Regions from separate parts of the Rhodoferax sp. GW821-FHT10B06 genome, predicted to be linked through region 1. Evidence: predicted binding sites of a transcription regulator. Region 1 holds the regulator's gene; each other region holds the start of a gene.
The links. Region 1 encodes sigma-54, which starts transcription at its own class of promoters, with help from an activator protein. Its sites were predicted from a motif close to TGGCANGNAANCTGCTTT; they were not measured.

Region 1 (7,450 bases):
CCACGACGGGCCGAACCAGCGACCATGTCGAAACGGAACAGGCGGCATTCGATGGGGCCGTTCCACATGGGTACGCGGCGCGACTCTTTGAGGCGCATCTTGCCGGGCAGCTTGAGGTCGGGCGTCAGCATCCAGGCGGTCCAGCCGGCATAGTTACGCTTCCAATGGGTGGCCAGTTGGGGGAAGAAGTCGGCGCTGCCGTCCTCGGTCTGTGCGGCTTCGCGCCGGCCCGCGACACCTGCCACCTCAATCCGCTCGCCGTAGGGCGGGTTCAGCAACATCACGCCGGATTCGGCCGGTGGCATGCGCTGCAAGGCGTCGCCGCCACGGAACTCGACCACGCCACTGACGCCCGCGCGCTCGGCGTTGCGGGTGGCAAAATCGACCATGCGGAAGGCCACATCGCTACCGAAGATCTGCGTCTCGGGCTCATGCTCGGCGGCGTGGGCCTGCTCCTGGATGGCGCTCCACACATGGGGCTGGAAGGGCAACAGCTTCGCAAAGCCAAAGCGGCGCAGGCTGCCGGGCGCAATATTGCAGGCGATCTGCGCGGCCTCGATGGCAATGGTGCCGCTGCCGCAGCAGGGGTCGTACAGGGGCGTAGTGCCATCCCAGCCGCTGGCGGCGATCATGGCGGCGGCCAGCGTCTCTTTCAGCGGCGCGTCGCCCTTGTCTTCACGCCAGCCGCGCTTGAACAGCGCGTCGCCCGAGGTGTCAATGTAGATGGTGGCGCGCTCGGTGGTCAGGTGCAGGTAGATGCGCACATCGGGCCATTGCACGTTGACATCGGGGCGCACGCCGGTCTTGAAGCGGAAGCGGTCGGCCACCGCGTCCTTCACTTTCAGCGCGGCGAAGTTCAGCGAATTGAGCGGGCTGTGCTGCGCCGTGACTTCGATCTTGAAGCTTTGCTTGGGCGTGAACCAGATCTCCCAGGCCACGTTGCTGGCGGCTTCGTACAGGTCTTTTTCGCTGCGGTATTCGGTGTTGGACAGCTCGATCAGCACGCGCTGCGCCAGGCGGCTGTGCAGGTTCAAGCGCATCGCGTCACGCCAGGAGGAGCGCACCAGCGTTCCGCCCCGCATCACCCGCAGGTCTTCGCCCTGCAGGCCGGTAATACCGTGCACCTCTTCGGCCAGCAGCTCTTCCACGCCGGCGGCGCAGGGTAAGAATAATTGGAGTTGGTTCATATCGTTATTTCCATGGTGTCACGCTACGCTGCTTGGGGCAAGCGGGGCGAAGCTCTTTCCTCCAGCTGCGGCATACCGTGCACGCGGCCTGGGGGAGAGCATGTTCTACAGCGCTTTGCGCAGGTTCGTAGGGGCAATGCGCAGCGCTTCGCGGTACTTGGCCACGGTGCGGCGCGCGCATTCAATGCCCTGCTCTTTCAGCATGTCGGACAGCTGGCTGTCGCTGAGCGGCTTCTTCGGGTCTTCGGACGAAACAAACTGCTTGATCAGCGCGCGCACCGCCGTGCTGGACGCATTGCCGCCGGTCTCGGTGCCCAGGGACGAGCCGAAGAAATACTTCAGCTCGAAGGTGCCGTAGGGCGTGGCCATGTATTTGGCGGTGGTCACGCGGCTGATGGTGGACTCGTGCAGTCCCAACTCGTCGGCGATCTCGCGCAGCACCAGGGGACGCATGGCCAGTGCGCCGTGGCTGAAGAAGTTCTTCTGCCGCTCCACGATGGCGTTGCTGACCCGCAAGATGGTGTCAAAGCGCTGCTGGATGTTCTTGATGAACCAGCGCGCCTCCTGCAGACGCTGCTGCAGCGCGGCGTTGTTCGATGAATCCTTGCCGCCGCCCTTGTGCTGGCGCAGCGCATTGGCGTAGATGTCGTGCACGCGCAGGCGCGGCATGACCTCGGCATTCAGCTGCACCCGGAAGCGGGCCTGGGCGCCACGCCCGACCTTGACCACGATCACGTCGGGCACCACGATGTTGCGCTCCACATCGACAAAGCGCCGCCCCGGCTTGGGCTCCAGCCGGGCGATCAGCGCCATGGCAGCCTTGATATCGGTCTCGGTGGCGCGGCACAGCTGGGCCAGGCGCTTCACGTCGCGCCGGGCCAGCAGGTCCATGGACTGGCGGCAGATGCGCATGGCCACCTTGCGCGCCGGGTCATCGCCCAGCACGGGCTGCAAACCCTCCAGCTGCAGCAACAGGCATTCACCCAGATGCCGCGCGCCCACGCCCGCCGGCTCCAGGCTTTGCAGCAGGCTCAGGGCCACGGTAAAGCGGTGTACCAGCTCTTCCACGGCCTCGGCGTCGTCGCCCGCCAGACCACGCGCCAGGGTTTCGAAATCGTCTTCCAGGTAGCCGTCGTCGTTCAGCGATTCGATCAAAAAGCGCAGCGCGGCCTGGTCTACCTCGCCCAGCCGCAGGGCCAAGGCCTGGCGGTGCAGAAAGCTGGTCAGCGACTCCTGGTTGCGGGCCAGCTCGGTGGCGTCCATCTCGCCGTCTTCACCCAGGTTGTTCTGGCGCGCCGGGGCATCGCCACCCCATTCGCTGTCGTCGGGTTTGATCTCGGAAGTGCCATCGCCATCCCAGCTGGTGTCGTCACCGCCAGTTAAAGGGGATTCAGCATCATTTGGGGCTTCTGCGCTGGATTCACTTGCGTATTCAGCTACAGAACTTGTAGCAATTTCAGCCTCGCGCTCCCCTGTGCTGACCGGCGTGTCGGACTGGGCCAGGCCGAACTCCTCACGTGCAGCCTCGTCCATATTGCGTTCCAGAAACGGGTTGTCGTCCAGCATCTGGTCCACTTCCTGGCTCAGTTCCAGGGTGGACAGTTGCAGCAGGCGGATGGACTGCTGCAGCTGGGGCGTCAGCGCCAGATGCTGTGAAACGCGTAGGGATAAGCCTTGCTTCATCGGAGCATCACATCTTGAAATGTTCGCCGAGGTAGACGCGACGCACATCGGCGTTGTCCACGATCTCGGACGGCGTACCCTCGGCCAGCACATTGCCGTCGCTGATGATGTAGGCGTGGTCGCAAATGCCCAGCGTTTCGCGCACATTGTGGTCGGTGATCAGCACGCCGATGCCACGCGACTTCAGGAAGCCGATGATGCGCTGGATCTCGATCACCGCAATCGGGTCGATACCGGCGAAAGGCTCGTCCAGCAAAATGAAACGCGGCTGGGTGGCCAGGGCACGGGCGATTTCCACGCGGCGGCGCTCGCCACCAGACAGGGCCATGGCCGACGAATCACGCAAATGCTCCACCCGCAAATCCTGCAGCAGCGCCGTCAGGCGCTTTTCGATCTCGGCACGGGTGAGGGACTTGCCGGCCTCGTCGTGCTGCAGTTCCAGCACGGCGCGCACATTTTCTTCCACCGTGAGCTTGCGGAAAATCGAGGCTTCCTGGGGCAGATAGCTCAGGCCCAGGCGCGAACGCCGGTGGATAGGCATGTGTTCCACCGACTGGCCATCGATGGAAATATGGCCGCCATCGGCCCGCACCAGGCCCACGATCATGTAGAAGGAAGTGGTTTTGCCCGCGCCGTTGGGGCCCAACAAACCGACCACCTCGCCTTTTTTGACGGCCAGCGTCACGTCTTTCACGACCTTGCGCTTGCCGTAGGCTTTTTGCAGATGGCGCGCCTCCAGGCGGCTTTCTCCCGACTCCACCACCGCCGTCACTTCTTCACGCCCTCCAGCGTGGTGGTGGGACGCAGCACCGGAGCTGGCCCTGCAGGCGCCGTGCCGCTAGCGGCCGACGCCGCAGCCTTGGGTGTCAACATGGCGCGTACGCGGCCATTCTGGCCACCGGGATTGCTGCCGGCTGTGCCACTGTCCACGGTGAATACATCGGTGGTGTTGTCGTAGACGATCAGTTCGCCGGTGATTTCGTCATTCACCTTGCTGCCGACCAGGCGACGCAAAATGGCCCGCTTGATAAAACGCACGTTGTCCAGCTTGCTGCTGTACTCGATGGTTTCGCCCTCGCCTTCTATGTATTCGTCCAGGCCGTCGCGTTTTTGCTTGAAATACGCTAGCTTGCCCGGCTCCGCCGTCACCACGCCGAACTGGTTGCCCTCGGCATCCTGGCGCACATCGACGCGGGCGCCACGGATGATGATGGTGCCCTTGGTCATCACCACCTTGCCGGTAAAGACATTGGTCTGCTTCAGATCGTCATAACGCGCCGCGTCCGCCTCGATATTCATAGGCTTGAGTTTGTCGGCTTTTTCCGCATGGGCCGCTCCGCCTAGGCCGACGAAACAAACCACGAGCAGTGAGAGTAGGGTGTTGATTTTCATAGAGGCACGAATCTTGCAATTCATTGTAACGGCCCCTCACCCCGAGTTGGACGTAGCCAGAAAAAAGCCCGCTGACGCGGGCTTTTTCATCTCTCCGACCTTGCCGGCCATGCCGGGATCAGGCTTTCTTGCGCTGCTCAGCCACCAGATATTCCACGATGGTCAGTGCACGCGGCATGCTCTGCGCCTGACTGCCGTCGGTGTAGAACTTGCCGGCCACGCCCAGAGCGGGCACGCCCGCGACCTGGTAGGCCTGCTGCAGCTGGGACGCCTTGCGCACCTTGGTGCTGACGCCAAAAGACTGGTACGTCTCGGTGAACTTGGTCTTGTCCAGACCCTGCTTCACGGCCCAGGCGATCACCAGATCATCTTTGTCCAGCCGCTGATGCTCCACATGGATAGCGTTGAACACCTTGCCATGCAGGGCGTCCAGTTGGCCCAGAGCCTCCAGCGTGTAGTACAGCTTTTGCGGCGGGATGAAGCTGTCCTGGAAGTTCACCGGCACACGCTTGAAGGAAATATCCTTGGGCAGGCGCTTGAGCCACTCCACCAGGGTGGGCTCAAACGCATTGCAATGCGGGCAGGCGTACCAGAAGAACTCGATCACCTCGACCTTGCCGGCTGGGGCTTCCGTAGCGACTGGCTTGTCCAGCACCAGGTAATCCGTGCCCGCCACAGGCGGCTTGCCCTGCGCCAGGGCGCTACCGGTATGGCCTACGGCCAGCGTGGAACCAGCCAGCACACCCGCTGAAGCCAGCGAAAACTCACGACGTTTCATTGCAAATCACTCCTTGTGGGGGGTCGGATCGGTGCCGAGCGCAAAAGTTCAGCGCGCGGCACCAGCTTCAAGAGAACTGGTCAGCGCTGTACGCGCACCAGGGTGGTTTCGCTACCGGCACTTTCCAGCCGGTCCTTGGCATGCTCGGCATCGTCGCGCTTGGCATACGGGCCCATGCGCACACGGTAGACGGTGCGGCCGGACTGCTCGCGCTCGGTAACCTTGGCTTCCATGCCCATCATGGCCAGCTTGGCACGCTGGGCCTCGGCATCTTCGGGCGTACGGTAGGCACCTGCCTGCACGAAGTACTCAAACGGCTCGGCTGTGGGTGCCAGCGCAGGCGCCGTGGCCACGGTGGCCGACGCAGCCGCCTTGGCTTTGACCTTGGCCAGATCACCCAGCGGGTCGGCCGAGGCTGCGGCCGACGGCTTGGCATCCGGCTTCACCGCAACGGCCGCCGGTGGCGTGGGCACCACGGCCGGAGTCGCCGCTGGCGCCGGTGGCGGCACCACCAGCGGAGCCGCAGCATCCACCGCGCCGGATGCCGCGGGCGCCGCAGAGCGCACCGGATTTTTACCGTGCAAGGGGGTATTCGGATCCCAGTCCTTGTTTTTCTGGCTTTCGACCGCATCGTGGTCGGCGCCATTGGCCTGGGTCTTGCCATTCATGAACGGCACCGGCACCTTGGTGACATAGACCGCCACCGCCAGCGCCGAGCCCAGGCCGACCACCACCCCGATGATGAAACCCAGGATGGTGCCGCCGCTTTGCTTTTGTTTAGTCATGCTTGCTGTCAATTACATTTTTTCCGGAGCATCCACGCCCAGTACTGCCAAGCCATTGTGCAATACCTGCGCGCAGGCGGCGACCAGGGCCAGGCGGGCCAGCTTGAGCGGCTCGTCGTCCACCAGCACGCGCTCGGCGTCATAGTAGCTATGCAGGTTGGCGGCCAGCTCGCGCAGGTAGAAAGTCACGTCATGCGGGGCAAAACCTTCGGTAGCGGCTGTCAGCATCTCGGGGTACTTGGCCAGCTGCAGCATCAGCGTCTGGGCCTGCGGCACCAGCAAGCTGGACAGGTCCACGCCCTGCAGCGACGCCACATCGCCACCCCAATCGCGCAGCATCTTGCAGATGCGGGCGTGTGCGTACTGCACGTAGTACACCGGGTTGTCGTTGTTCTTGGCCAGCGCCAAATCGATGTCAAAGGTGTATTCGGTATCGGGCTTGCGGCTCAGCAGGAAGAAGCGCACCGCGTCCTTGCTGGTCCAGTCGATCACGTCGCGCAGCGTCACATAGCTGCCAGCGCGCTTGGAGATCTTCACCTCTTCGCCGCCGCGCACCACCCGCACCATGGTGTGCAGCACGTAGTCGGGGTAGCCCTGGGGAATGCCCACATTCGCCGCCTGCAGGCCGGCGCGCACCCGGGCGATGGTGCCGTGGTGATCGGTGCCCTGGATGTTCACCACCTTGGTGAAGCCTCGCTCCCATTTGGCGATGTGGTAGGCCACGTCGGGCACAAAGTAGGTGTAGCTGCCATCGGTCTTCCGCATCACGCGGTTCTTGTCGTCGCCGTAGTCGGTAGACTGCAGCCACAGCGCGCCGTCTTGCTCGTAGGTCTTGCCGGCTTCCTGCAGGCGTTTGACGGTGGCGTCCACCCGGCCACTGGTGTATAGGCTGGACTCCAGGTAGAAGTTGTCAAACTTCACCTGGAAGGCTTGCAAATCCAGGTCCTGCTCGCGGCGCAGATAGGCCACGGCGAATTCGCGAATGGAGTCCAGGTCATCCACCTTGCCCGAGGCCGTGACTTCGCGGTCGTCAGCCTTGACGGTCTTGCCGGCCAGGAAGTCCTGCGCGATATCACCGATGTAGTCGCCGTTGTAGGCGGCTTCGGGCCACTCGGCGTCGCCCGGCTTGAAGCCTTTGGCGCGCATCTGCGTGCTGGTCGCCAGGGTGCCGATCTGCACGCCAGCGTCGTTGTAATAGAACTCGCGGTACACGTCCCAGCCCTGGGTGGCGTACAGATTGCAGATGGCATCGCCCAGCGCTGCCTGGCGGCCATGACCGACATGCAGCGGGCCGGTGGGGTTGGCCGAGACGAATTCCACCAGGATGTGCTGGTTGTTGCTGGGCTGCACGCCGAAGCTGGCAGCAGCGGACAGCACCTCGCGCACCACTTCCTGCTTGGCAGCGGGCTTGAGCTTGATGTTGATGAAGCCCGGGCCGGCGATGTCGATGGCCTCGACCCATTTTTCGAACGCCGGCTGCTCCAGCAGGGCCACGCGCAGGTTTTCACCTAACTGGCGCGGGTTCAGCTTGAGCGGCTTGGCCAGCTGCATGGCGGCGGTGCAGGCGAAATCGCCGTGTGCGGCCACTTTGGGGGACTCGAACGCAGCTTTGGCGCCAGCGCCGG
Region 2 (7,450 bases), on a different contig from region 1:
TCCTTTGGTGAATTGGCGGGTTTGCACGGTGCCCCAGATGCCTTGGCACTCAAATCCAGTGTCGCTCTGGTGATTGACCAAGACACGCGCGAAGTTCTTTTCAGCAAGAATGACCAGGCGGTTTTGCCAATCGCATCCTTGACCAAGCTGATGACGGGTGTGGTAATTAACGAAGCCAATCTGCCGATGGACGAGGACATCACAATAAGCCAAGATGATGTGGACACCGAAAAATGGAGCCGCTCCAGGCTGACCGTAGGTACCACTTTGAGCCGAGGCGAATTGTTGCACCTGGCCTTGATGTCCAGCGAAAATCGTGCTGCCCATGCGTTGGGGCGCACCTATCCAGGCGGCTTGGCTACCTTTGTTTCCCTGATGAATGCCAAAGCTAAGATGCTGGGCATGAAGGACACCCGCTACGTTGAACCTACGGGGTTGTCTAGCAGCAACCAATCCAGCGCCCGTGATCTAGCCACCCTGGTGAATGCTGCTTACAACGAACCTACTCTGCGCGAGCTCTCCACTTCTCCTGGTTATCAAGTTGACATTGGCCGCAGAACCCTGCAGTTCAATAACACCAACCGTTTGGTGAAAAGCCCGGATTGGGACATTGGCCTGCAAAAGACCGGCTACATCTCGGAGGCCGGTCAGTGCCTGGTGATGCAAGCCAAGATTGCTGGACGCAAACTGATCATGGTGTTTTTGGACTCTGCCGGCAAACTGAGCCGCATTGCCGATGCAGAACGCGTGCGCCACTGGGTGGAATCCAACCCTGTAGTCAAGACTGCGGGCTGAGTGCATCTCGTCCGCAGCAGTTGCTTTGCTGCTTAGTTGATATCCGCCGTCTTGTAACCCAAGGCGGCGGATATTTCATTGGCCGTATTTTGTAGTTTCGGCAACCATCCTTCGTCAAGGCGGTCCGCTGGAGCAGAGATTGACAGGCCTGCCACCAGCTTGCTTTGGTCGTCGTAAATGCCGACGGCGATACAGCGTACCCCCAATTCCAGCTCCTCGTTGTCGCGTGCGATGCCGTACTGCCGGGTTTTGGCCAAATCACGCTCCAGCATGTGGATATCGGTCAGGCTGTTTTTTGTCTGACCGCTGAGGCCCGTACGCATGGCGTAAGCGCGTACGCGCTGTGGTTCATCCATGGCCAGAAACAACTTGCCTACCGAGGTGAGATGCAATGGGGCCCGCCCGCCAATGGCGCGCACAACCTGCATGCCCGAGCGCTCGCTGTACGCCCGTTCGACGTAAACAATTTCGTCACCTTGGCGCAGGCTCAGGTTCACGGGCTGCTGGGTAAGTCGGTGCAACTCGCGCATGGGGACCAGGGCGGCGTCGCGTACGTTCAAACGACCTTTGACCAAGTTGCCCAGCTCCAGCAAGCGCATACCCAGGCGGTAACTGCCAGGCTCTGGCCGGTCTACAAAGCGACCGGTTGCCAAATCATTCAGGATACGGTGGGTGGTGGAGGGGTGCAGACCCGTTCTTTCGCTGATTTCTTTGAGCGACATGGCATCTTCACGGGATGCCAGAACATCGATCAGCGCAAACATGCGCTCGATGACTTGGACGGTCGGAGTGGCGGGTGCACTGGGTTCTGATGGCTTCATTGCAGTTCCCATTAAGAGATACTGGATCTTACCTTATGAAATGTACGGTTGCACAATATGAAATCAACTCATCGTTGATGAAGCCCGCTAAAGATGTGCTGGGCTAGCTTGCCACAGCGGTCCAGACACCATCTTTCAGGATTTCATGGGGTGCAAACCGGGACTTGTAGAGCATCTTGGGGCTCTGCGCAATCCAGTAGCCCAGATATACGTAGTCCAAACCCAGCTGCCGCGCTTGTTCGATCTGCCATAGAACGTTATAGGTGCCGTAGCTCGTGTGCTGCTCAGGTTCGTAAAAGGTGTACACAGCGGACAAGCCGTCGTCCAGCACATCCAAAATAGACACCATCTTGAGTCGGCTGGCCGATCCGTCTACGGCTAATTCCCTGAATTCGACCAAACGCGAACTGACCCGGCTTTGCAGCAAAAATTGCGTGTACTGGTCAATGCTGTCCTGGTCCATGCCGCCGCCCGCATGGCGGCCATTTTGGTAACGCAGATACAGCTCGTAATGCTCACGTACAAAGCCTAGTTCCAACACGCGTGATTGCAATGAGCCGTGCTGGGCCAAGGCGCGCTTTTGGCTGCGATCGGGTTTAAAACTATGGGCCAACACGCGTAATGGCATGCAAGACTGGCAACCGTCGCAATAGGGGCGATAGGTGAACAGGCCGCTGCGGCGAAAACCCATGCGTACCAACTCCGAATAGGTTTCCGTTTGGATCAAATGGCTGGGGGTTGCCACCTGGGACCGTGCCTGCCGGTCCGACAGATAGCTGCAGGGATAGGGTGCCGTCGCATAAAACTGCAGGGTTTGCAGCGGCAATTCATGGAGGTTTGTCACAGGCCGGGCTTAGAAGCAAGCAGTGCATCCCAGTATAAGGGGTTGAATTGCCAGTGCGGTGCGGCTTGGCTTGCGTTGCGTACGATCTGCATGCAAAAGTCTGCCCTGGGGATTTCGCGCGCACCCATGGACGCCAGGTGGGCCGTGTTCTGTTGGCAATCGATCAGTGGGATGCCATGGGCACGGCAAAAGCATACCAGGGCGGCCAGCGCGATCTTGGACGCGTCGGGCATGCGGGTGAACATGGATTCGCCAAAGACAGCCTGACCCAGAGCCACGCAATACAAGCCGCCAGCGAGCTCTCCGTCTATCCAGGTCTCTATGCTGTGTGCGTAGCCGGCCTGGTGCAGCTCTATATATGCCTGCATGACGTCGGCCACGATCCAGGTGCCCGTTTGCCCTGGTCGTGCGCTGCCTGAGCAGGCCCGGATGACGTCCGCAAAGGCATGGTCTATGCGGATCTCGCAGCCCGACGTCCGGACGAAGCGTGCCAGAGTTTTGCGCAGCGAACGGTGCAGGCGAAACTCCTGGGTGTGCAAGACCATGCGCGGATCGGTACTCCACCACAGGATGGGCTGGCCCGTGCTGAACCAGGGAAAAATACCTTGTCGATAGGCGCGCTGCAGACTGTCTACATCCAGCGCGCCGCCCGCAGCCAATAGGCCAGGGGCAGGATCGGTTGGACCCCAGGCCTGTGTTACAGGTGGAAAGGGTTCACCCGGCAAGAGCCAGGGAATAGGTTTGACCGGAGGCGGACGCGAGGATGACATGCCTGCAGACTTATAAATATTTAAGGCGCCAAGCGCTCGCGAATCCAGCGGGTGTTGCTATCTAATGTATAGCGAAGGCGGTCATGTAGCCGGCTCTTGCGTCCTTGCCAGAACTCCCAGCGATCGGCCTGCAGGCGGTAGCCGCCCCAATGGGGAGGGCGCGGCGGGTTCAAAAGAAACTGCGCGCCGTACTTGGCGGCATTGGCCACCAGGGTACTGCGGTTAGAAATCACCTGTGATTGGGGGGATGCCCATGCACCCAACCGGGAATCCAGCGGGCGGCTTTGGAAATAGGCGTCGCTTTCGGCATCGCTGACCTTTTCCACCACACCTTCTATACGCACTACACGCTCCAGCTCCACCCAGTGGAATTGCAGGGACGCATAGGGGTTGCCCGCCAGTTCTTGGCCCTTACGGCTTTCGTAATTGGTGTACCAAACGATGCCACGGGCATCAAAGCCTTTGATCAGCACGATACGGGTCGATGGCCGCAAATTGTGTGCCACCGTAGCCAGGGTCATGGCATTGGGTTCGGGTACCTGGGCGTCTACAGCCTCGTTCAGCCACTGTTCGAATTGCTGTAGCGGGTCTGCGTGGGATGCCTCTTCATTGAGTTCTGCGCGCTCGTAGCTTTTACGCAGATCGGCAAGCTGGGTAGTAGTTAGGCTCATGGCTTGGATTGTGCCGCCGAACCAAGCCTGATAAGCCGCCATGGCCATCCATGGGCGGCTTAATTTCAGACCCTGCAGCGGCAGTACTGCGATAAGGCTACTGCAGGTAGGGGCTTAGAAGAAGCCCAGCTTCTTGGGGTTATAGCTCACCAGCAGGTTCTTGGTCTGTTGGTAGTGGTCCAGCATCATCTTGTGGGTTTCACGCCCTATGCCCGACTCCTTGTAACCACCAAAGGTCGCGTGGGCAGGGTAGGCGTGGTAGCAGTTGGTCCAGACCCGGCCGGCCTTGATGGCACGGCCCATGCGGTAGGCCACGCCGCCATCACGGCTCCAAACGCCGGCTCCCAGGCCGTATGGCGTGTCGTTGGCAAGCGCCAAGGCTTCAGCCTCATCCTTGAATGTGGTCACGGCCAGCACTGGGCCAAAAATTTCTTCCTGGAAGATGCGCATCTTGTTGTGGCCCTTGAACAGGGTTGGCTGAACATAGTAGCCGCCAGCCAGATCGGCTGGCATGGTTGCGCGTTGACCGCCCACCAGCAGTTCAGCACCTTCGTTGATGCCGATATCCATGTAAGACATGATTTTGTCCATCTGCACCTGGGACGCCTGGGCACCCATCATGCAGTCGGTGTCCAGCGGACTGCCTTGCTTGATGGCTTTAACGCGGGTCAGCACGCGGGCCATGAACTTGTCGTAGATGGACTCGTGGATCAAGGCACGCGATGGGCAGGTGCAGACCTCGCCCTGGTTGAAGGCGAACAGCACCAAGCCTTCGATGGCTTTGTCGAAAAAGTCATCGTCTGCGTCAGCCACGTCGGCAAAGAAGATATTGGGCGACTTGCCACCCAGCTCCAGCGTCGCCGGGATCAAATTGGTAGCGGCAGCCTGGGCGATCACCCGGCCTGTGGCGGTAGAGCCGGTGAAGGCGATCTTGGCAATACGTTTGCTGGTGGCCAGCGACATGCCCGCTTCGCGGCCAAAGCCGTTCACCACGTTCAGCACACCCGCTGGCAGCAGATCGGCGATCAGCTCCAGCATCACCATGATGCTGACTGGTGTGGATTCGGCCGGCTTGAGCACCACGCAGTTGCCGGCCCCTATGGCGGGCGCCAGCTTCCAGGCGGCCATCAGGATAGGGAAGTTCCAGGGAATGATCTGGCCCACCACGCCCAGGGGTTCGTGGAAGTGGTACGCAATGGTGTTTTCGTCGATCTCGCTCAAAGCACCTTCCTGGGCCCGCAGGCAGCCAGCAAAGTAGCGGAAATGGTCGATGGTCAGCGGAATATCCGCGTTCAGAGTTTCGCGGATGGGTTTGCCGTTATCCACGGTTTCGGCGTAGGCCAGCTTTTCCAGGTGGGCTTCCAGGCGATCGGCGATCTTCAGTAGCAGATTGGAGCGCTCACCAGCCGAGGTGCGGCCCCAGCTATCAGCCGCGGCATGCGCGGCATCCAAGGCCAGTTCGATGTCTTCTGGACCCGACCGGGCGGCTTGGGTGAATACTTTGCCAGAAATAGGCGTAACGACGTCAAAGTACTCGCCTTTGAGGGGCGCAACCCATTTGCCGCCAATGTAGTTGTCATAACGCGCTTTGAACTGTACGGGGGCATTGTCGCTGCCGGGATGGGGATAAAGCATGGATGTCTCCTTTTGGGTTATTGAGCACTTGCAAGTTAGTGCGCAGCAAGTAGTGCAGGGTGTGTGCCACATGCTTTTGTGGGCCGTGAAAGCCGGTTTCCTGCGCGAAAGTAGCGGTACGCCGCACTCAATGGGCCTGCAGTTGTCAGCTTGTTGTGGGACAGGTGTTCCAAAATGGAGCAGCCACTACCAGGCTTGTGTTAAACCGCTTGCACATATGCGCCAGCCCACTACAGTGGCACTACATGACTGCACCCGGCACGTACCGGGCGTGGCAAGGAGACAGACCATGGATTCCGGACACAGTACCGTTAGAACGCCCGCGCTGGCCCTGCGACAGGCACGGCGCCAGTTATTGAACCAAGGAGATATCCCCAAGGAGCTGCTGGGCGACAGGCTGGCGCGCTCCTGGGGGCGCAGTCTGTCCTTTGGCTTGCAAGCCAGCGGGCGTACACCGGGGGCGCCCCATGCATCTTCGGCGCAACTGACCCGGGCCTTGGAACACCAACGTGAGCTGGTGGCCCACGCCCGGCCGGTGATGGAGTTTGTTTTTGAGCAAACCCGTGACAGCGACTGCATGGTGGTGTTGGCCGATGGCAGCGGCATGCTGCTGCACACCCTGGGCGATGACGACTTTCTGGACCGGGCCAGCCGCGTGGCCTTGCGCCCGGGGGCAACCTGGCACGAACAATATAGGGGCACCAACGCCATTGGTATGGCCATGGCGGAGCAGTCTCCGGTGGTGGTCCATGCCAGTGAGCATTATCTTGAGCGCAATGGTTTTCTGACCTGCGCCGCAGCACCCATACACGACCCCGCTGGACGTTTGCTGGGCGTACTGGATATTTCTGGTGACCACCGTGGCTACCACCCGCACACCTTGGGCCTGGTACGGTCAGCGGCCCGCATGATCGAGCACAAGCTATTTGAAACCCGTTATGCCGGCCAGATCAGGCTGCGCTTCCACACCCAGCTGGAAGGCATAGGGACGGTGACGGAATGCCTATTGGCCTTGTCTGAAGAGGGCTGGATTCTGGGCGCCAATACCGCGGCCCTGCAATGGCTGCGACTGCCCCGGGACAATATGGGCCGGGTGCCGCTTGAGTCCGTGTGGCCGTTGGCGCATGAAATATTGCCTATTGCTGGCACTGCACGCCAATTGCGCAGCCCCGACGGGCGGCCGCTCTGGTTGCGTGTGGACGGCGGGCGTGTGCGTGCGGTCAGCATTGCGGGCAATCTGCTCCCGAAGAGCCTTCCTGCCACCGACCCATTGCAAGCCCTGGATACCGGTGACTGCGTGTTTCGAGCTGCCCTGGACAAGGCGCGCCGCGTGGCCGGCAAGCCGATCCCCTTGCTGTTGCAGGGCGAATCCGGGGTGGGTAAAGAGGTGTTTGCGCGGGCCGTACATGCGGCCGGTCCACGCAAGGACGGGCCTTTCGTGGCGGTCAATTGTGCGGCCTTGCCTGAGTCCTTGATCGAGGCCGAGCTGTTTGGCTACCTGCCAGGTGCTTTTACCGGAGCCCGTCGTGAGGGTTCGCCTGGCCGCCTGCGTGAGGCGCAGGGCGGTACGCTGTTACTGGACGAAGTGGGTGACATGCCGCTGGCTTTCCAGGCTCGGCTATTGCGCGTGTTGCAAGAGCGCGAGGTACAGGCCTTGGGCGGCGGCAAGTCTGTCGCCGTGGACTTTGCACTGGTGTGCGCCACGCATCGCAACCTGCGGGAAGAAATGCAGGCAGGCCGCTTTCGGGAGGACCTTTACTACCGCATCAACGGCCTGACCTTGCTGCTGCCCCCATTGCGCGAACGCAGTGACCAGTCAGCCCTGGTCGAGCGGCTGTTGCAGTCGCTGGCGCCAGGCCAGGCGGTACAGCTGGCTCCCGTAGTGGCGCAGGCTTTTGCTGCATTCTCCTGGCC
Region 3 (7,450 bases), on a different contig from region 1:
CCGGCAAGGCGTTATCAAAGAAATAGCCGCCCAGCACGCCGATGCGCAGGCCCTTGATTCCCAAGTCCAGCTCATCCACTACAAATTCTGTAGCACGTTGCGCACATCCTGCGTCCACGTGCGGGCCTTTTACTTCGGGTCCCTGCATCGCGTCATAGGCCAGCGCCAGATCGCGCACGCTACGCGCGAACGGGCCCAGGTGGTCCAGGCTGGTGACGAAGGGGAAGCTGCCGGTGCGTGGCAGCCGACCGAAAGTCGGCTTGAGGCCGAAGATGCCGCACAGCGAGGACGGCACGCGGATCGAGCCATTGGTGTCCGAGCCCAGGGTCAGCGGCACCTGGCCAGCCGCCACGGCGGCGGCACATCCACCCGACGAGCCCCCCGCCGTACGGCCCAGGTCGTGCGGGTTGTGGCAGGCGCCTTCGTGGCTGTTCTCGGTGGTAAAGCCGTAGGCGTATTCGTCCATGTTCAACGCACCCACCAGGATGGCCCCGGCCGCCTCCATACGCTGCACCAGCAGGCCATCTGCCGTGGCTGGCGCGCTGTCGCGCTCGATCTTGGAGCCCGCCAGGGTGCGCAGGCCGGCGATGTCGAACAGGTTTTTGACCGCGAACGGCACGCCCAGCAGGGGCAATGCGGCCTGGCTGCCGTCGGCCAGGCCAGCGTCTATCTGTGCGGCTCGCTGCACAGCACGGGTCTGCACCAAGTCGGTGAAGGCGTTGACGCGAGCGTCGGTTGCCGCGATTCGGGCCAGGCAGTCCTGTACCAGCTGCGTCGCGCTCACTTCGCGCGCAGCCACGGCCTGGGCCATGCGGGCCGCGTCCTGCTGCCACCAGGCGGCAGTGGCCGTCATGGTGCGTCTCCGGGCACAACTGGCGAAACGGGGATGAAGGCCATGGGCGACTCGTCCTGCGGCGCCAAGGGCACGGCCTGTACCAGCTCGGCCATGCCCGCCGCCAGGGCGTAGTAGCGCAGCACACCGGGGCGCGCATCGCCCAGCTCCAGGCCCAGCGCGGCGGCGGCTGCGTCGACATAGGTTTCGATTTGCTGCTCTGTCATCACCGCGCCTTTCGCTGAAAAATCATCCGGCAAGGCTGCCGCTGGCGATGTAGGCACGCCAGCCGCCGAAGTGCGAGATATCCGTCGCCCCCTGCAAAGCCTGCGGCTCGCAGACAAAGCCCTGCACCGTGCTGCCATCGGCCAGGGTCAGGCTGCCGATGCCCAGCGGCGAGGGAATCAGCGCGACGAACGAGCCGTAGTGCGCCAGCGGCATTTCCCACACCTCCACCGCAATCTGCGTGCCTGCGCCGGGGGCAATGCGCAGCAGACCCGGCTTGGGCGGCACGGTGCCGGGCAAGGCGTACAGCTGGTAGTCCGGTGCCGTAGTGGTGCAAGCGACCAAAGTGGCGTAGCGTTCGGTCAACTGGCTGTTCAGTGGCATGCCGGACAGGTGGGCGCCGACCACGGCCACGCGCACCACGGCTGCAGGGAGCAAGCCCGGCACAGGTTGTGGTGCCGGCAAAGGCAGATCCAGCGCGCCTTGCAGCAGGCCGGTCGCGTGGTGGTAACGCTGGCCCAGCTCGGCCAACTGCCAATCGCTGCCGCAAGGGCCGATCAGCGTGATGCCAAACGGCAAGCCATCAGGCCGGATGCTGCTGGGCACCGAGATCGCCGCGTAGTCCAGCAGATTGACGAAATTGGTATAGGCCCCCAGGTTGCGGTTCAGCACCACCGGGTCGGCCTGCATCTGGGCAATCGTGTAATGGGTGGGCGCGGTGGGCACCAGCAGCAGGTCGATGCTGTCCCTACCCACCCACATCGCCGCGGCCTGCTGCCCGTAGGCGCGCAGTCGCACCTGCGCATCAAACACGTCGGCGGCGCTATAGCCCTGCCCTGCCGCCAGAATGCTGCGCACCGGCTCAATCACCTGGTCGGCATGGGCATCAAAAAAGCTGCGCACGGCGGCATAGCGCTCGGCCACCAGGGCGCTGTCATACAGCAACGCCGCAGCAGCAGCCAGCGGCGCGTAATCAATCGACACGGGCGTGCCGCCCATCTCCACCAGGCGCTGTATGCCCTGCTGGAACGCCGCCTCGGCCATAGCGTCGCCAAAGAATTCCAACTGCGACGGCACGCCAAACCGGAACCGCTCCGGAAAGGCTGCGCGGGCCAAAACCAGGTCGCGCGAATACGGGTCCAGCGCGTCGTAACCCATGGCGGCATCCAGCACACGCACAGCCGTGCCGACGGTACGGGCAAAAATGGACACGCAGTCCACGCTCTGCGCGGCCGGCACCAGGCCACGGGTGCTGATGAGTCCTTTGGACGGCTTGATGCCCACAATATTGTTCAGCCCGGCTGGCACGCGGCCCGAGCCGGCGGTGTCCGTGCCCAGCGCGAAATCCACCTGGCCGGTGGCCACCACATAGGCCGAGCCGGAACTGGAGCCACCCGACACATAGGCGGGGTTAAACGCATTCGGCACCGGACCATAGGGTGAGCGCGTGCCATTCAGGCCGCAGGCGAACTGGTCCAGATTGGTCTTGCCCAGCAGCGACGCACCAGCCTTGAGCAGCTTGTGCACCACGGCGGCGTGGGCCGTGGCCGTATAGGCAAAGGCCGGACAGGCCGCCGTGGTGGGCAGGCCCTGCACGTCCAGGTTGTCTTTGACTGCAAATTGCCAGCCGGCGAGCGGCCCGCCGGGTGCCCCTGCCACGGCCTGGCCGGGGCGTGATAGCCAGGCCGCCGCAGCCCCCGCCCAGGCGCCAGATTCTGCGCTGACCATGCCGCCAAGCGCCGCACCACTTTCCAGAGTTTCGGTTTGCACCATTTTTACGCATCCCAACTTGTATCCAAGATGAGATGCAAGCAATATGCCAGCTTGACTGCGATCCATACAGCTACACAACAGTGCGGTTTGGCCACGCCCGCAGCCTGCGCGCCTGTATGTGCCAGGTTTTCGGCCGCCCTGGTTAAAATCTAAGGTTGCCTGCCCCACCGGCAGCGCCCCTGACCTGCTCTGGAAAACACCTTGTCTTACGCTTCTGAAACCCGCCGCCGCCGCACGTTCGCGATCATTTCCCACCCGGACGCGGGTAAAACCACGCTGACCGAAAAGCTGCTGCTGTTCTCGGGCGCGATCCAGATTGCCGGGTCGGTGAAGGCGCGCAAGGCCACCCGCCACGCCACGTCTGACTGGATGGAAATCGAAAAGCAACGCGGTATTTCGGTAGCGTCGTCGGTGATGCAGATGCTGTACCGCGACCACGTGATCAACCTGCTGGACACCCCCGGCCATAAGGACTTTTCGGAAGACACCTACCGCGTGCTGACGGCGGTGGACTCGGCCCTGATGGTGATCGACGCGGCCAATGGTGTGGAAGCACAAACCCGCCGCCTGATCGAGGTCTGCCGCCAGCGCGACACGCCCATCATCACCTTCGTCAACAAGATGGACCGCGAAGTGCGCGAGCCGCTGGACATCCTGGACGAGATCGAGCGCGAACTCGGCATGCCCTGCGTGCCCATGACCTGGCCCGTCGGCCAGGGCAAGTCCTTCGGCGGCATCATGAATATGCGCACGCAGACCATGACGGTGTTCGACTCCGGCAAGGAACGCCTGCCGCAGGAGTTTGAAACCATCGCCTTGGACAACCGCGACGAGCTGATCAAGCGCTTTGGCGCTGAATTCGTAACCGCCGAGCAAAGCATGGAACTGGCCGCCGGCGCCTCCCCCGCCTGGGACCTGGAGGCCTTCCTGGCCGGCAAGCAAACCCCGGTATTCTTTGGCTCCGGGGTGAACAACTTTGGGGTGATGGAAGTGCTGGACGCACTGGTGGACCTGGCGCCGTCGCCCCAGTCGCGCACCAGCACCACACTGGTGAACCGCCAGCCGGTGGTCAAGGAAATCCAGCCCGAAGACAAGGCCTTTGCCGGCGTGGTCTTCAAGGTGCAGGCGAATATGGACCCGGCCCACCGCGACCGCATTGCCTTCGTACGCATGGCATCCGGCAAATACACGCCCGGCATGAAGCTCAAGGTGCAGCGCACCGCCAAAGAGCTGCGCCCGACCAGCGTGGTGACCTTCCTGAGCCAACGCCGCGAAGCCGTGGACGAGGCCTATGCGGGCGACATCATCGGCTTCACCACGCACGGCGGCGTGCAGCTGGGTGACACCATCACCGACGGCGCCAGCCTGCAGTTCACCGGCCTGCCCTTCTTCGCACCTGAGCTGTTCATGACGGTGATTTTGAAAAACCCGCTGCGCACCAAGCAGCTGCAGCAGGGCCTGGCCCAGCTGGGCGAAGAGGGAGCGATCCAGGTGTTCCGCCCCGACGTCGGCGGCCCCATGCTGCTGGGCGCCGTGGGCCAGTTGCAATTTGAAGTGGTGCAACACCGCCTGAAGGCCGAATACGACGCCGACGTGCGCCTGGAAAGCTGCCAATACACCGGCGCCCGCTGGATCACCGCCGACACCCCGGCCGAACTGCGCAGCTTCACCGATGCCTACCCCATGCGCATGGCCCACGACGCGGCCGATACGCTGGCCTATTTGTGCACCTCGCCCTACGACGTGCGGCTGGCGCAGGAGCGCTTCCCCAAGATCCACTTCCACCCCCTGCGCGAACACGCTGGGCTGGCGCTGCAGACCGCGGGTTAAGCCCGTGCGCGCCCTGCCCCCCTTTCTGCGCTTTTGCGTGGTGGGCGTCATTGGCCTGGGGGTAGACCTGGCCGTACTGTATGCGCTGGCCTGGGCCATGGGCTGGTACGCGGCGCGGGTGTTGTCGTTTATCGCGGCGGCCACGGCCACCTGGTGGCTGAACCGGCGCTTTACCTTCCAGGCCGATGCATCAGCTTCCGTGTGGCAGCAGTACCTGCGCTACATGGTGTCGATGCTGGGGGGCGCAGTGCTGAACTACGCGGCCTATGTGGCGACCCTGCACTGGATCCAGATACCAGGCCAGGCGGCGCTGGGCGTCGCACTGGGCAGCTGTGCGGGCTTGGTGTCCAACTATCTGTCGGCACGGCACCTCGTGTTCAAGCAGCGCCGTCAGTCTTGACGCTCCACTTGTAAGGTGGAATCGCAGCCCACGCCGGCGGCGATCCAGCGCCGAGCCCAGCGGCCTAGCCAGGGTGCCGCCCAGTGCATGCGTGGACCCAGCACATCGGCGGGCTGGCTGATAGCGCCGCACAGATAGCGCGCCTGCGCATCGTCCCAACGCAAGGCCGCGCAGGCACCTTTACGCCGCCCCGACAGCAGAATGCCCAAAGGGCAAGGGGCTGACAGGCAGCACACACCACAGCCATTGCAGGACGCACCTAGCGCCGGCTTGGCCGGTGCCCCGGGATGGATGTGCAACACCTGCCATTCGGCAGTGGGGGCACGCGAATGCGAAGCTTGGGGCATGTGGGCAATTGCTATCTATTCAATAGCTACCTGCGAAGGTGATACCTGCGCTAGAGGCCTAAAACACATATAAACTTTTGTCAAGCTGGGAAGCTGCTGCGCAGGGTTTGGTACAGCCCCCGGAAACGGGCGTAGCGGGCCACTGCCGCCTCGGTCTGCGCCACGGGCTCGAAGCGCTGGGCGACGGGCGGGCTGGGGCAAACATCGGACTCAGTGCCGCCATCCGCCAGCCAGGCCAGGCGCGCTGCGCCCAGGGCGCCGCCAGTAGCGCCGCCTTCCTGCGTGACCAGAGAGACACCCAGGGTATTCGCCAGCTCTTGCGACCACCAGGCGCTGCGGGCGCCACCACCCACCACAGAAAGGGCATGCACCGGCTGGTCGGTGGCCAGCGTGCGCCAGCCGTCACACAGGCCAAAGTTCACGCCCTCGACCACGGCGTAGGCGAGTGCCGAGGCATCAACGCTGTGCGTCAAACCGAACAGTACGCCCTGGGCGTTCGGGTTGTTGTGTGGCGAGCGCTCGCCCGACAGATAGGGCAAGAACAGCGGCGCCTGGGCCCGGGCCTCGGGCGACAGCTGGGCGGCCGCGGCCAGCAGCGCGGCTTCGTTCTCGAACTTGAGCAATTTGGTGGCCCAGGTCACGGCGCTGGCGGCCGACAGCATCACCGACATCTGGTGCCAGCGGTTTGGCAGCGCGTGGCAAAAGGCGTGCACGGCCTGCGCCGGGTTCGGGCGGAAACTGTCGGTCGCGAGGAACACCACCCCCGAGGTGCCCAGCGAGACAAAGCCCTGCCCCGGCGACACCACGCCCATGCCGACCGCGCTGGCCGCGTTGTCGCCGCCGCCCCCCGCCACTGGCAGGCCGGCGCGCAGGCCCCAGCGTTGGGCCAGGGCCGCAGACAAACCGGCAGACACCTCGCTACCCTCGACCACGCGGGGCATATGCGACTCGGACAGGCCACAGGCGTCCAGCAGCTTGGGCGACCAACGCCGCGCGCCCACGTCCAGCCACAGCGTGCCCGAGGCGTCGGAGCAATCGGTCACGGCCTCGCCGGTCAGCAGCAGGCGCAGATAGTCCTTGGGCAGCAACACGCGGGCGGTCTGGCGGTAGATCTCGGGCTCGTGTTCACGCAGCCACCACAACTTGGGGGCGGTGAAACCGGGCATGGCCAGGTTGCCGGTGATCTGGCCGACGTCGGGCACGGCCCGGGTCAAGGCCTCGCAGGCGGCCCCGCTACGGCCGTCGTTCCACAAAATCGCCGGGCGCAGCACCTTGTCCTGCGCATCCAGCAGCACGGCGCCATGCATCTGGCCGGACAGGCCGATGGCCCGCACGGCGGACAAGTCGGCCCGGTGGCCAGCGGCCAGTTGGTCCATCACCGACTCCAGCGCCAGCCACCAGCTGTGCGGGTCCTGCTCCGACCACAGGGGCTTGGGCTGCTGTATGGTGAGCTGCGCATGGGCTACTGCGACCACGCGGTGGTCGTCGGCCAGCAGCAAAGCTTTGAGTTCAGAGGTGCCTAAATCGAGTCCAAGGTACATGGCATTGCCTTATGGATAGAAAGTACGGGGAAAGTAGGAATTGGGTGACCTGGCTGCCTGGGGCTTGGCGCACCGCCTTAGTTCTAAGGACAAACTAACTCTACCGCATATTCTTCCTGCGCAAGCAGCTATGTTTTATATAGCACTAGGGGTTTTTACCACCAAATCGGGCTTCGGCCTGGCGGCGAAATTCCTTCGGCGTCATACCCTTGATCTGCATGAAACGGCGGTTGAAATTGGCGACATTATTGAAGCCCACGTCGTAGCACACATTGTTGATGTAGCGGTCTGTCTCCATCAACAGCTGGCAGGCGCGGTTGATGCGCAGGCGGTTCACGAAGTCGGTGAAAGTATTGCCGGTAGCGCGGCGGAAATAGCGCGAGAACTGGCTCTCCGTCATATTGACGCGGGCCGACACCTCGGCCATGGTGAACTGCTCGGCGCTGTGTTCGGTCAGGAAGCTGACGATGCCGCTGATCTGCGCCAGCGAGGCATCGTCGTC

Region 2: the regulator sigma-54 is predicted to act here: its motif matches at 5,588-5,605, upstream of exaC (acetaldehyde dehydrogenase ExaC).
Region 3: the regulator sigma-54 is predicted to act here: its motif matches at 2,862-2,879, upstream of atzF (allophanate hydrolase).

What each region holds. Positions count from the first base shown of each region.
Region 1 covers NZ_JBWKNO010000010.1:94,246-101,695, forward strand. The annotation lists gene AC07O2_RS16470 (THUMP domain-containing class I SAM-dependent RNA methyltransferase) at 1-1,187, opposite strand, end outside; gene AC07O2_RS16475 (RNA polymerase factor sigma-54) at 1,293-2,870, opposite strand; gene lptB (LPS export ABC transporter ATP-binding protein) at 2,878-3,630, opposite strand; gene lptA (lipopolysaccharide transport periplasmic protein LptA) at 3,639-4,262, opposite strand; gene AC07O2_RS16490 (thiol:disulfide interchange protein DsbA/DsbL) at 4,381-5,040, opposite strand; gene AC07O2_RS16495 (SPOR domain-containing protein) at 5,121-5,825, opposite strand; gene argS (arginine--tRNA ligase) at 5,838-7,450, opposite strand, start outside.
Region 2 covers NZ_JBWKNO010000002.1:68,554-76,003, reverse strand. The annotation lists gene AC07O2_RS03150 (serine hydrolase) at 1-795, shown strand, start outside; gene AC07O2_RS03145 (IclR family transcriptional regulator) at 828-1,616, opposite strand; gene AC07O2_RS03140 (arginyltransferase) at 1,720-2,460, opposite strand; gene aat (leucyl/phenylalanyl-tRNA--protein transferase) at 2,457-3,230, opposite strand; gene pdxH (pyridoxamine 5'-phosphate oxidase) at 3,251-3,901, opposite strand; gene exaC (acetaldehyde dehydrogenase ExaC) at 4,016-5,536, opposite strand; gene AC07O2_RS03120 (sigma-54-dependent Fis family transcriptional regulator) at 5,826-7,450, shown strand, end outside.
Region 3 covers NZ_JBWKNO010000001.1:339,608-347,057, forward strand. The annotation lists gene AC07O2_RS01600 (AtzE family amidohydrolase) at 1-853, opposite strand, end outside; gene AC07O2_RS01605 (DUF4089 domain-containing protein) at 850-1,059, opposite strand; gene atzF (allophanate hydrolase) at 1,082-2,830, opposite strand; gene AC07O2_RS01615 (peptide chain release factor 3) at 3,032-4,660, shown strand; gene AC07O2_RS01620 (GtrA family protein) at 4,665-5,060, shown strand; gene AC07O2_RS01625 (hypothetical protein) at 5,051-5,407, opposite strand; gene xylB (xylulokinase) at 5,488-6,948, opposite strand; gene AC07O2_RS01635 (AraC family transcriptional regulator) at 7,094-7,450, opposite strand, start outside.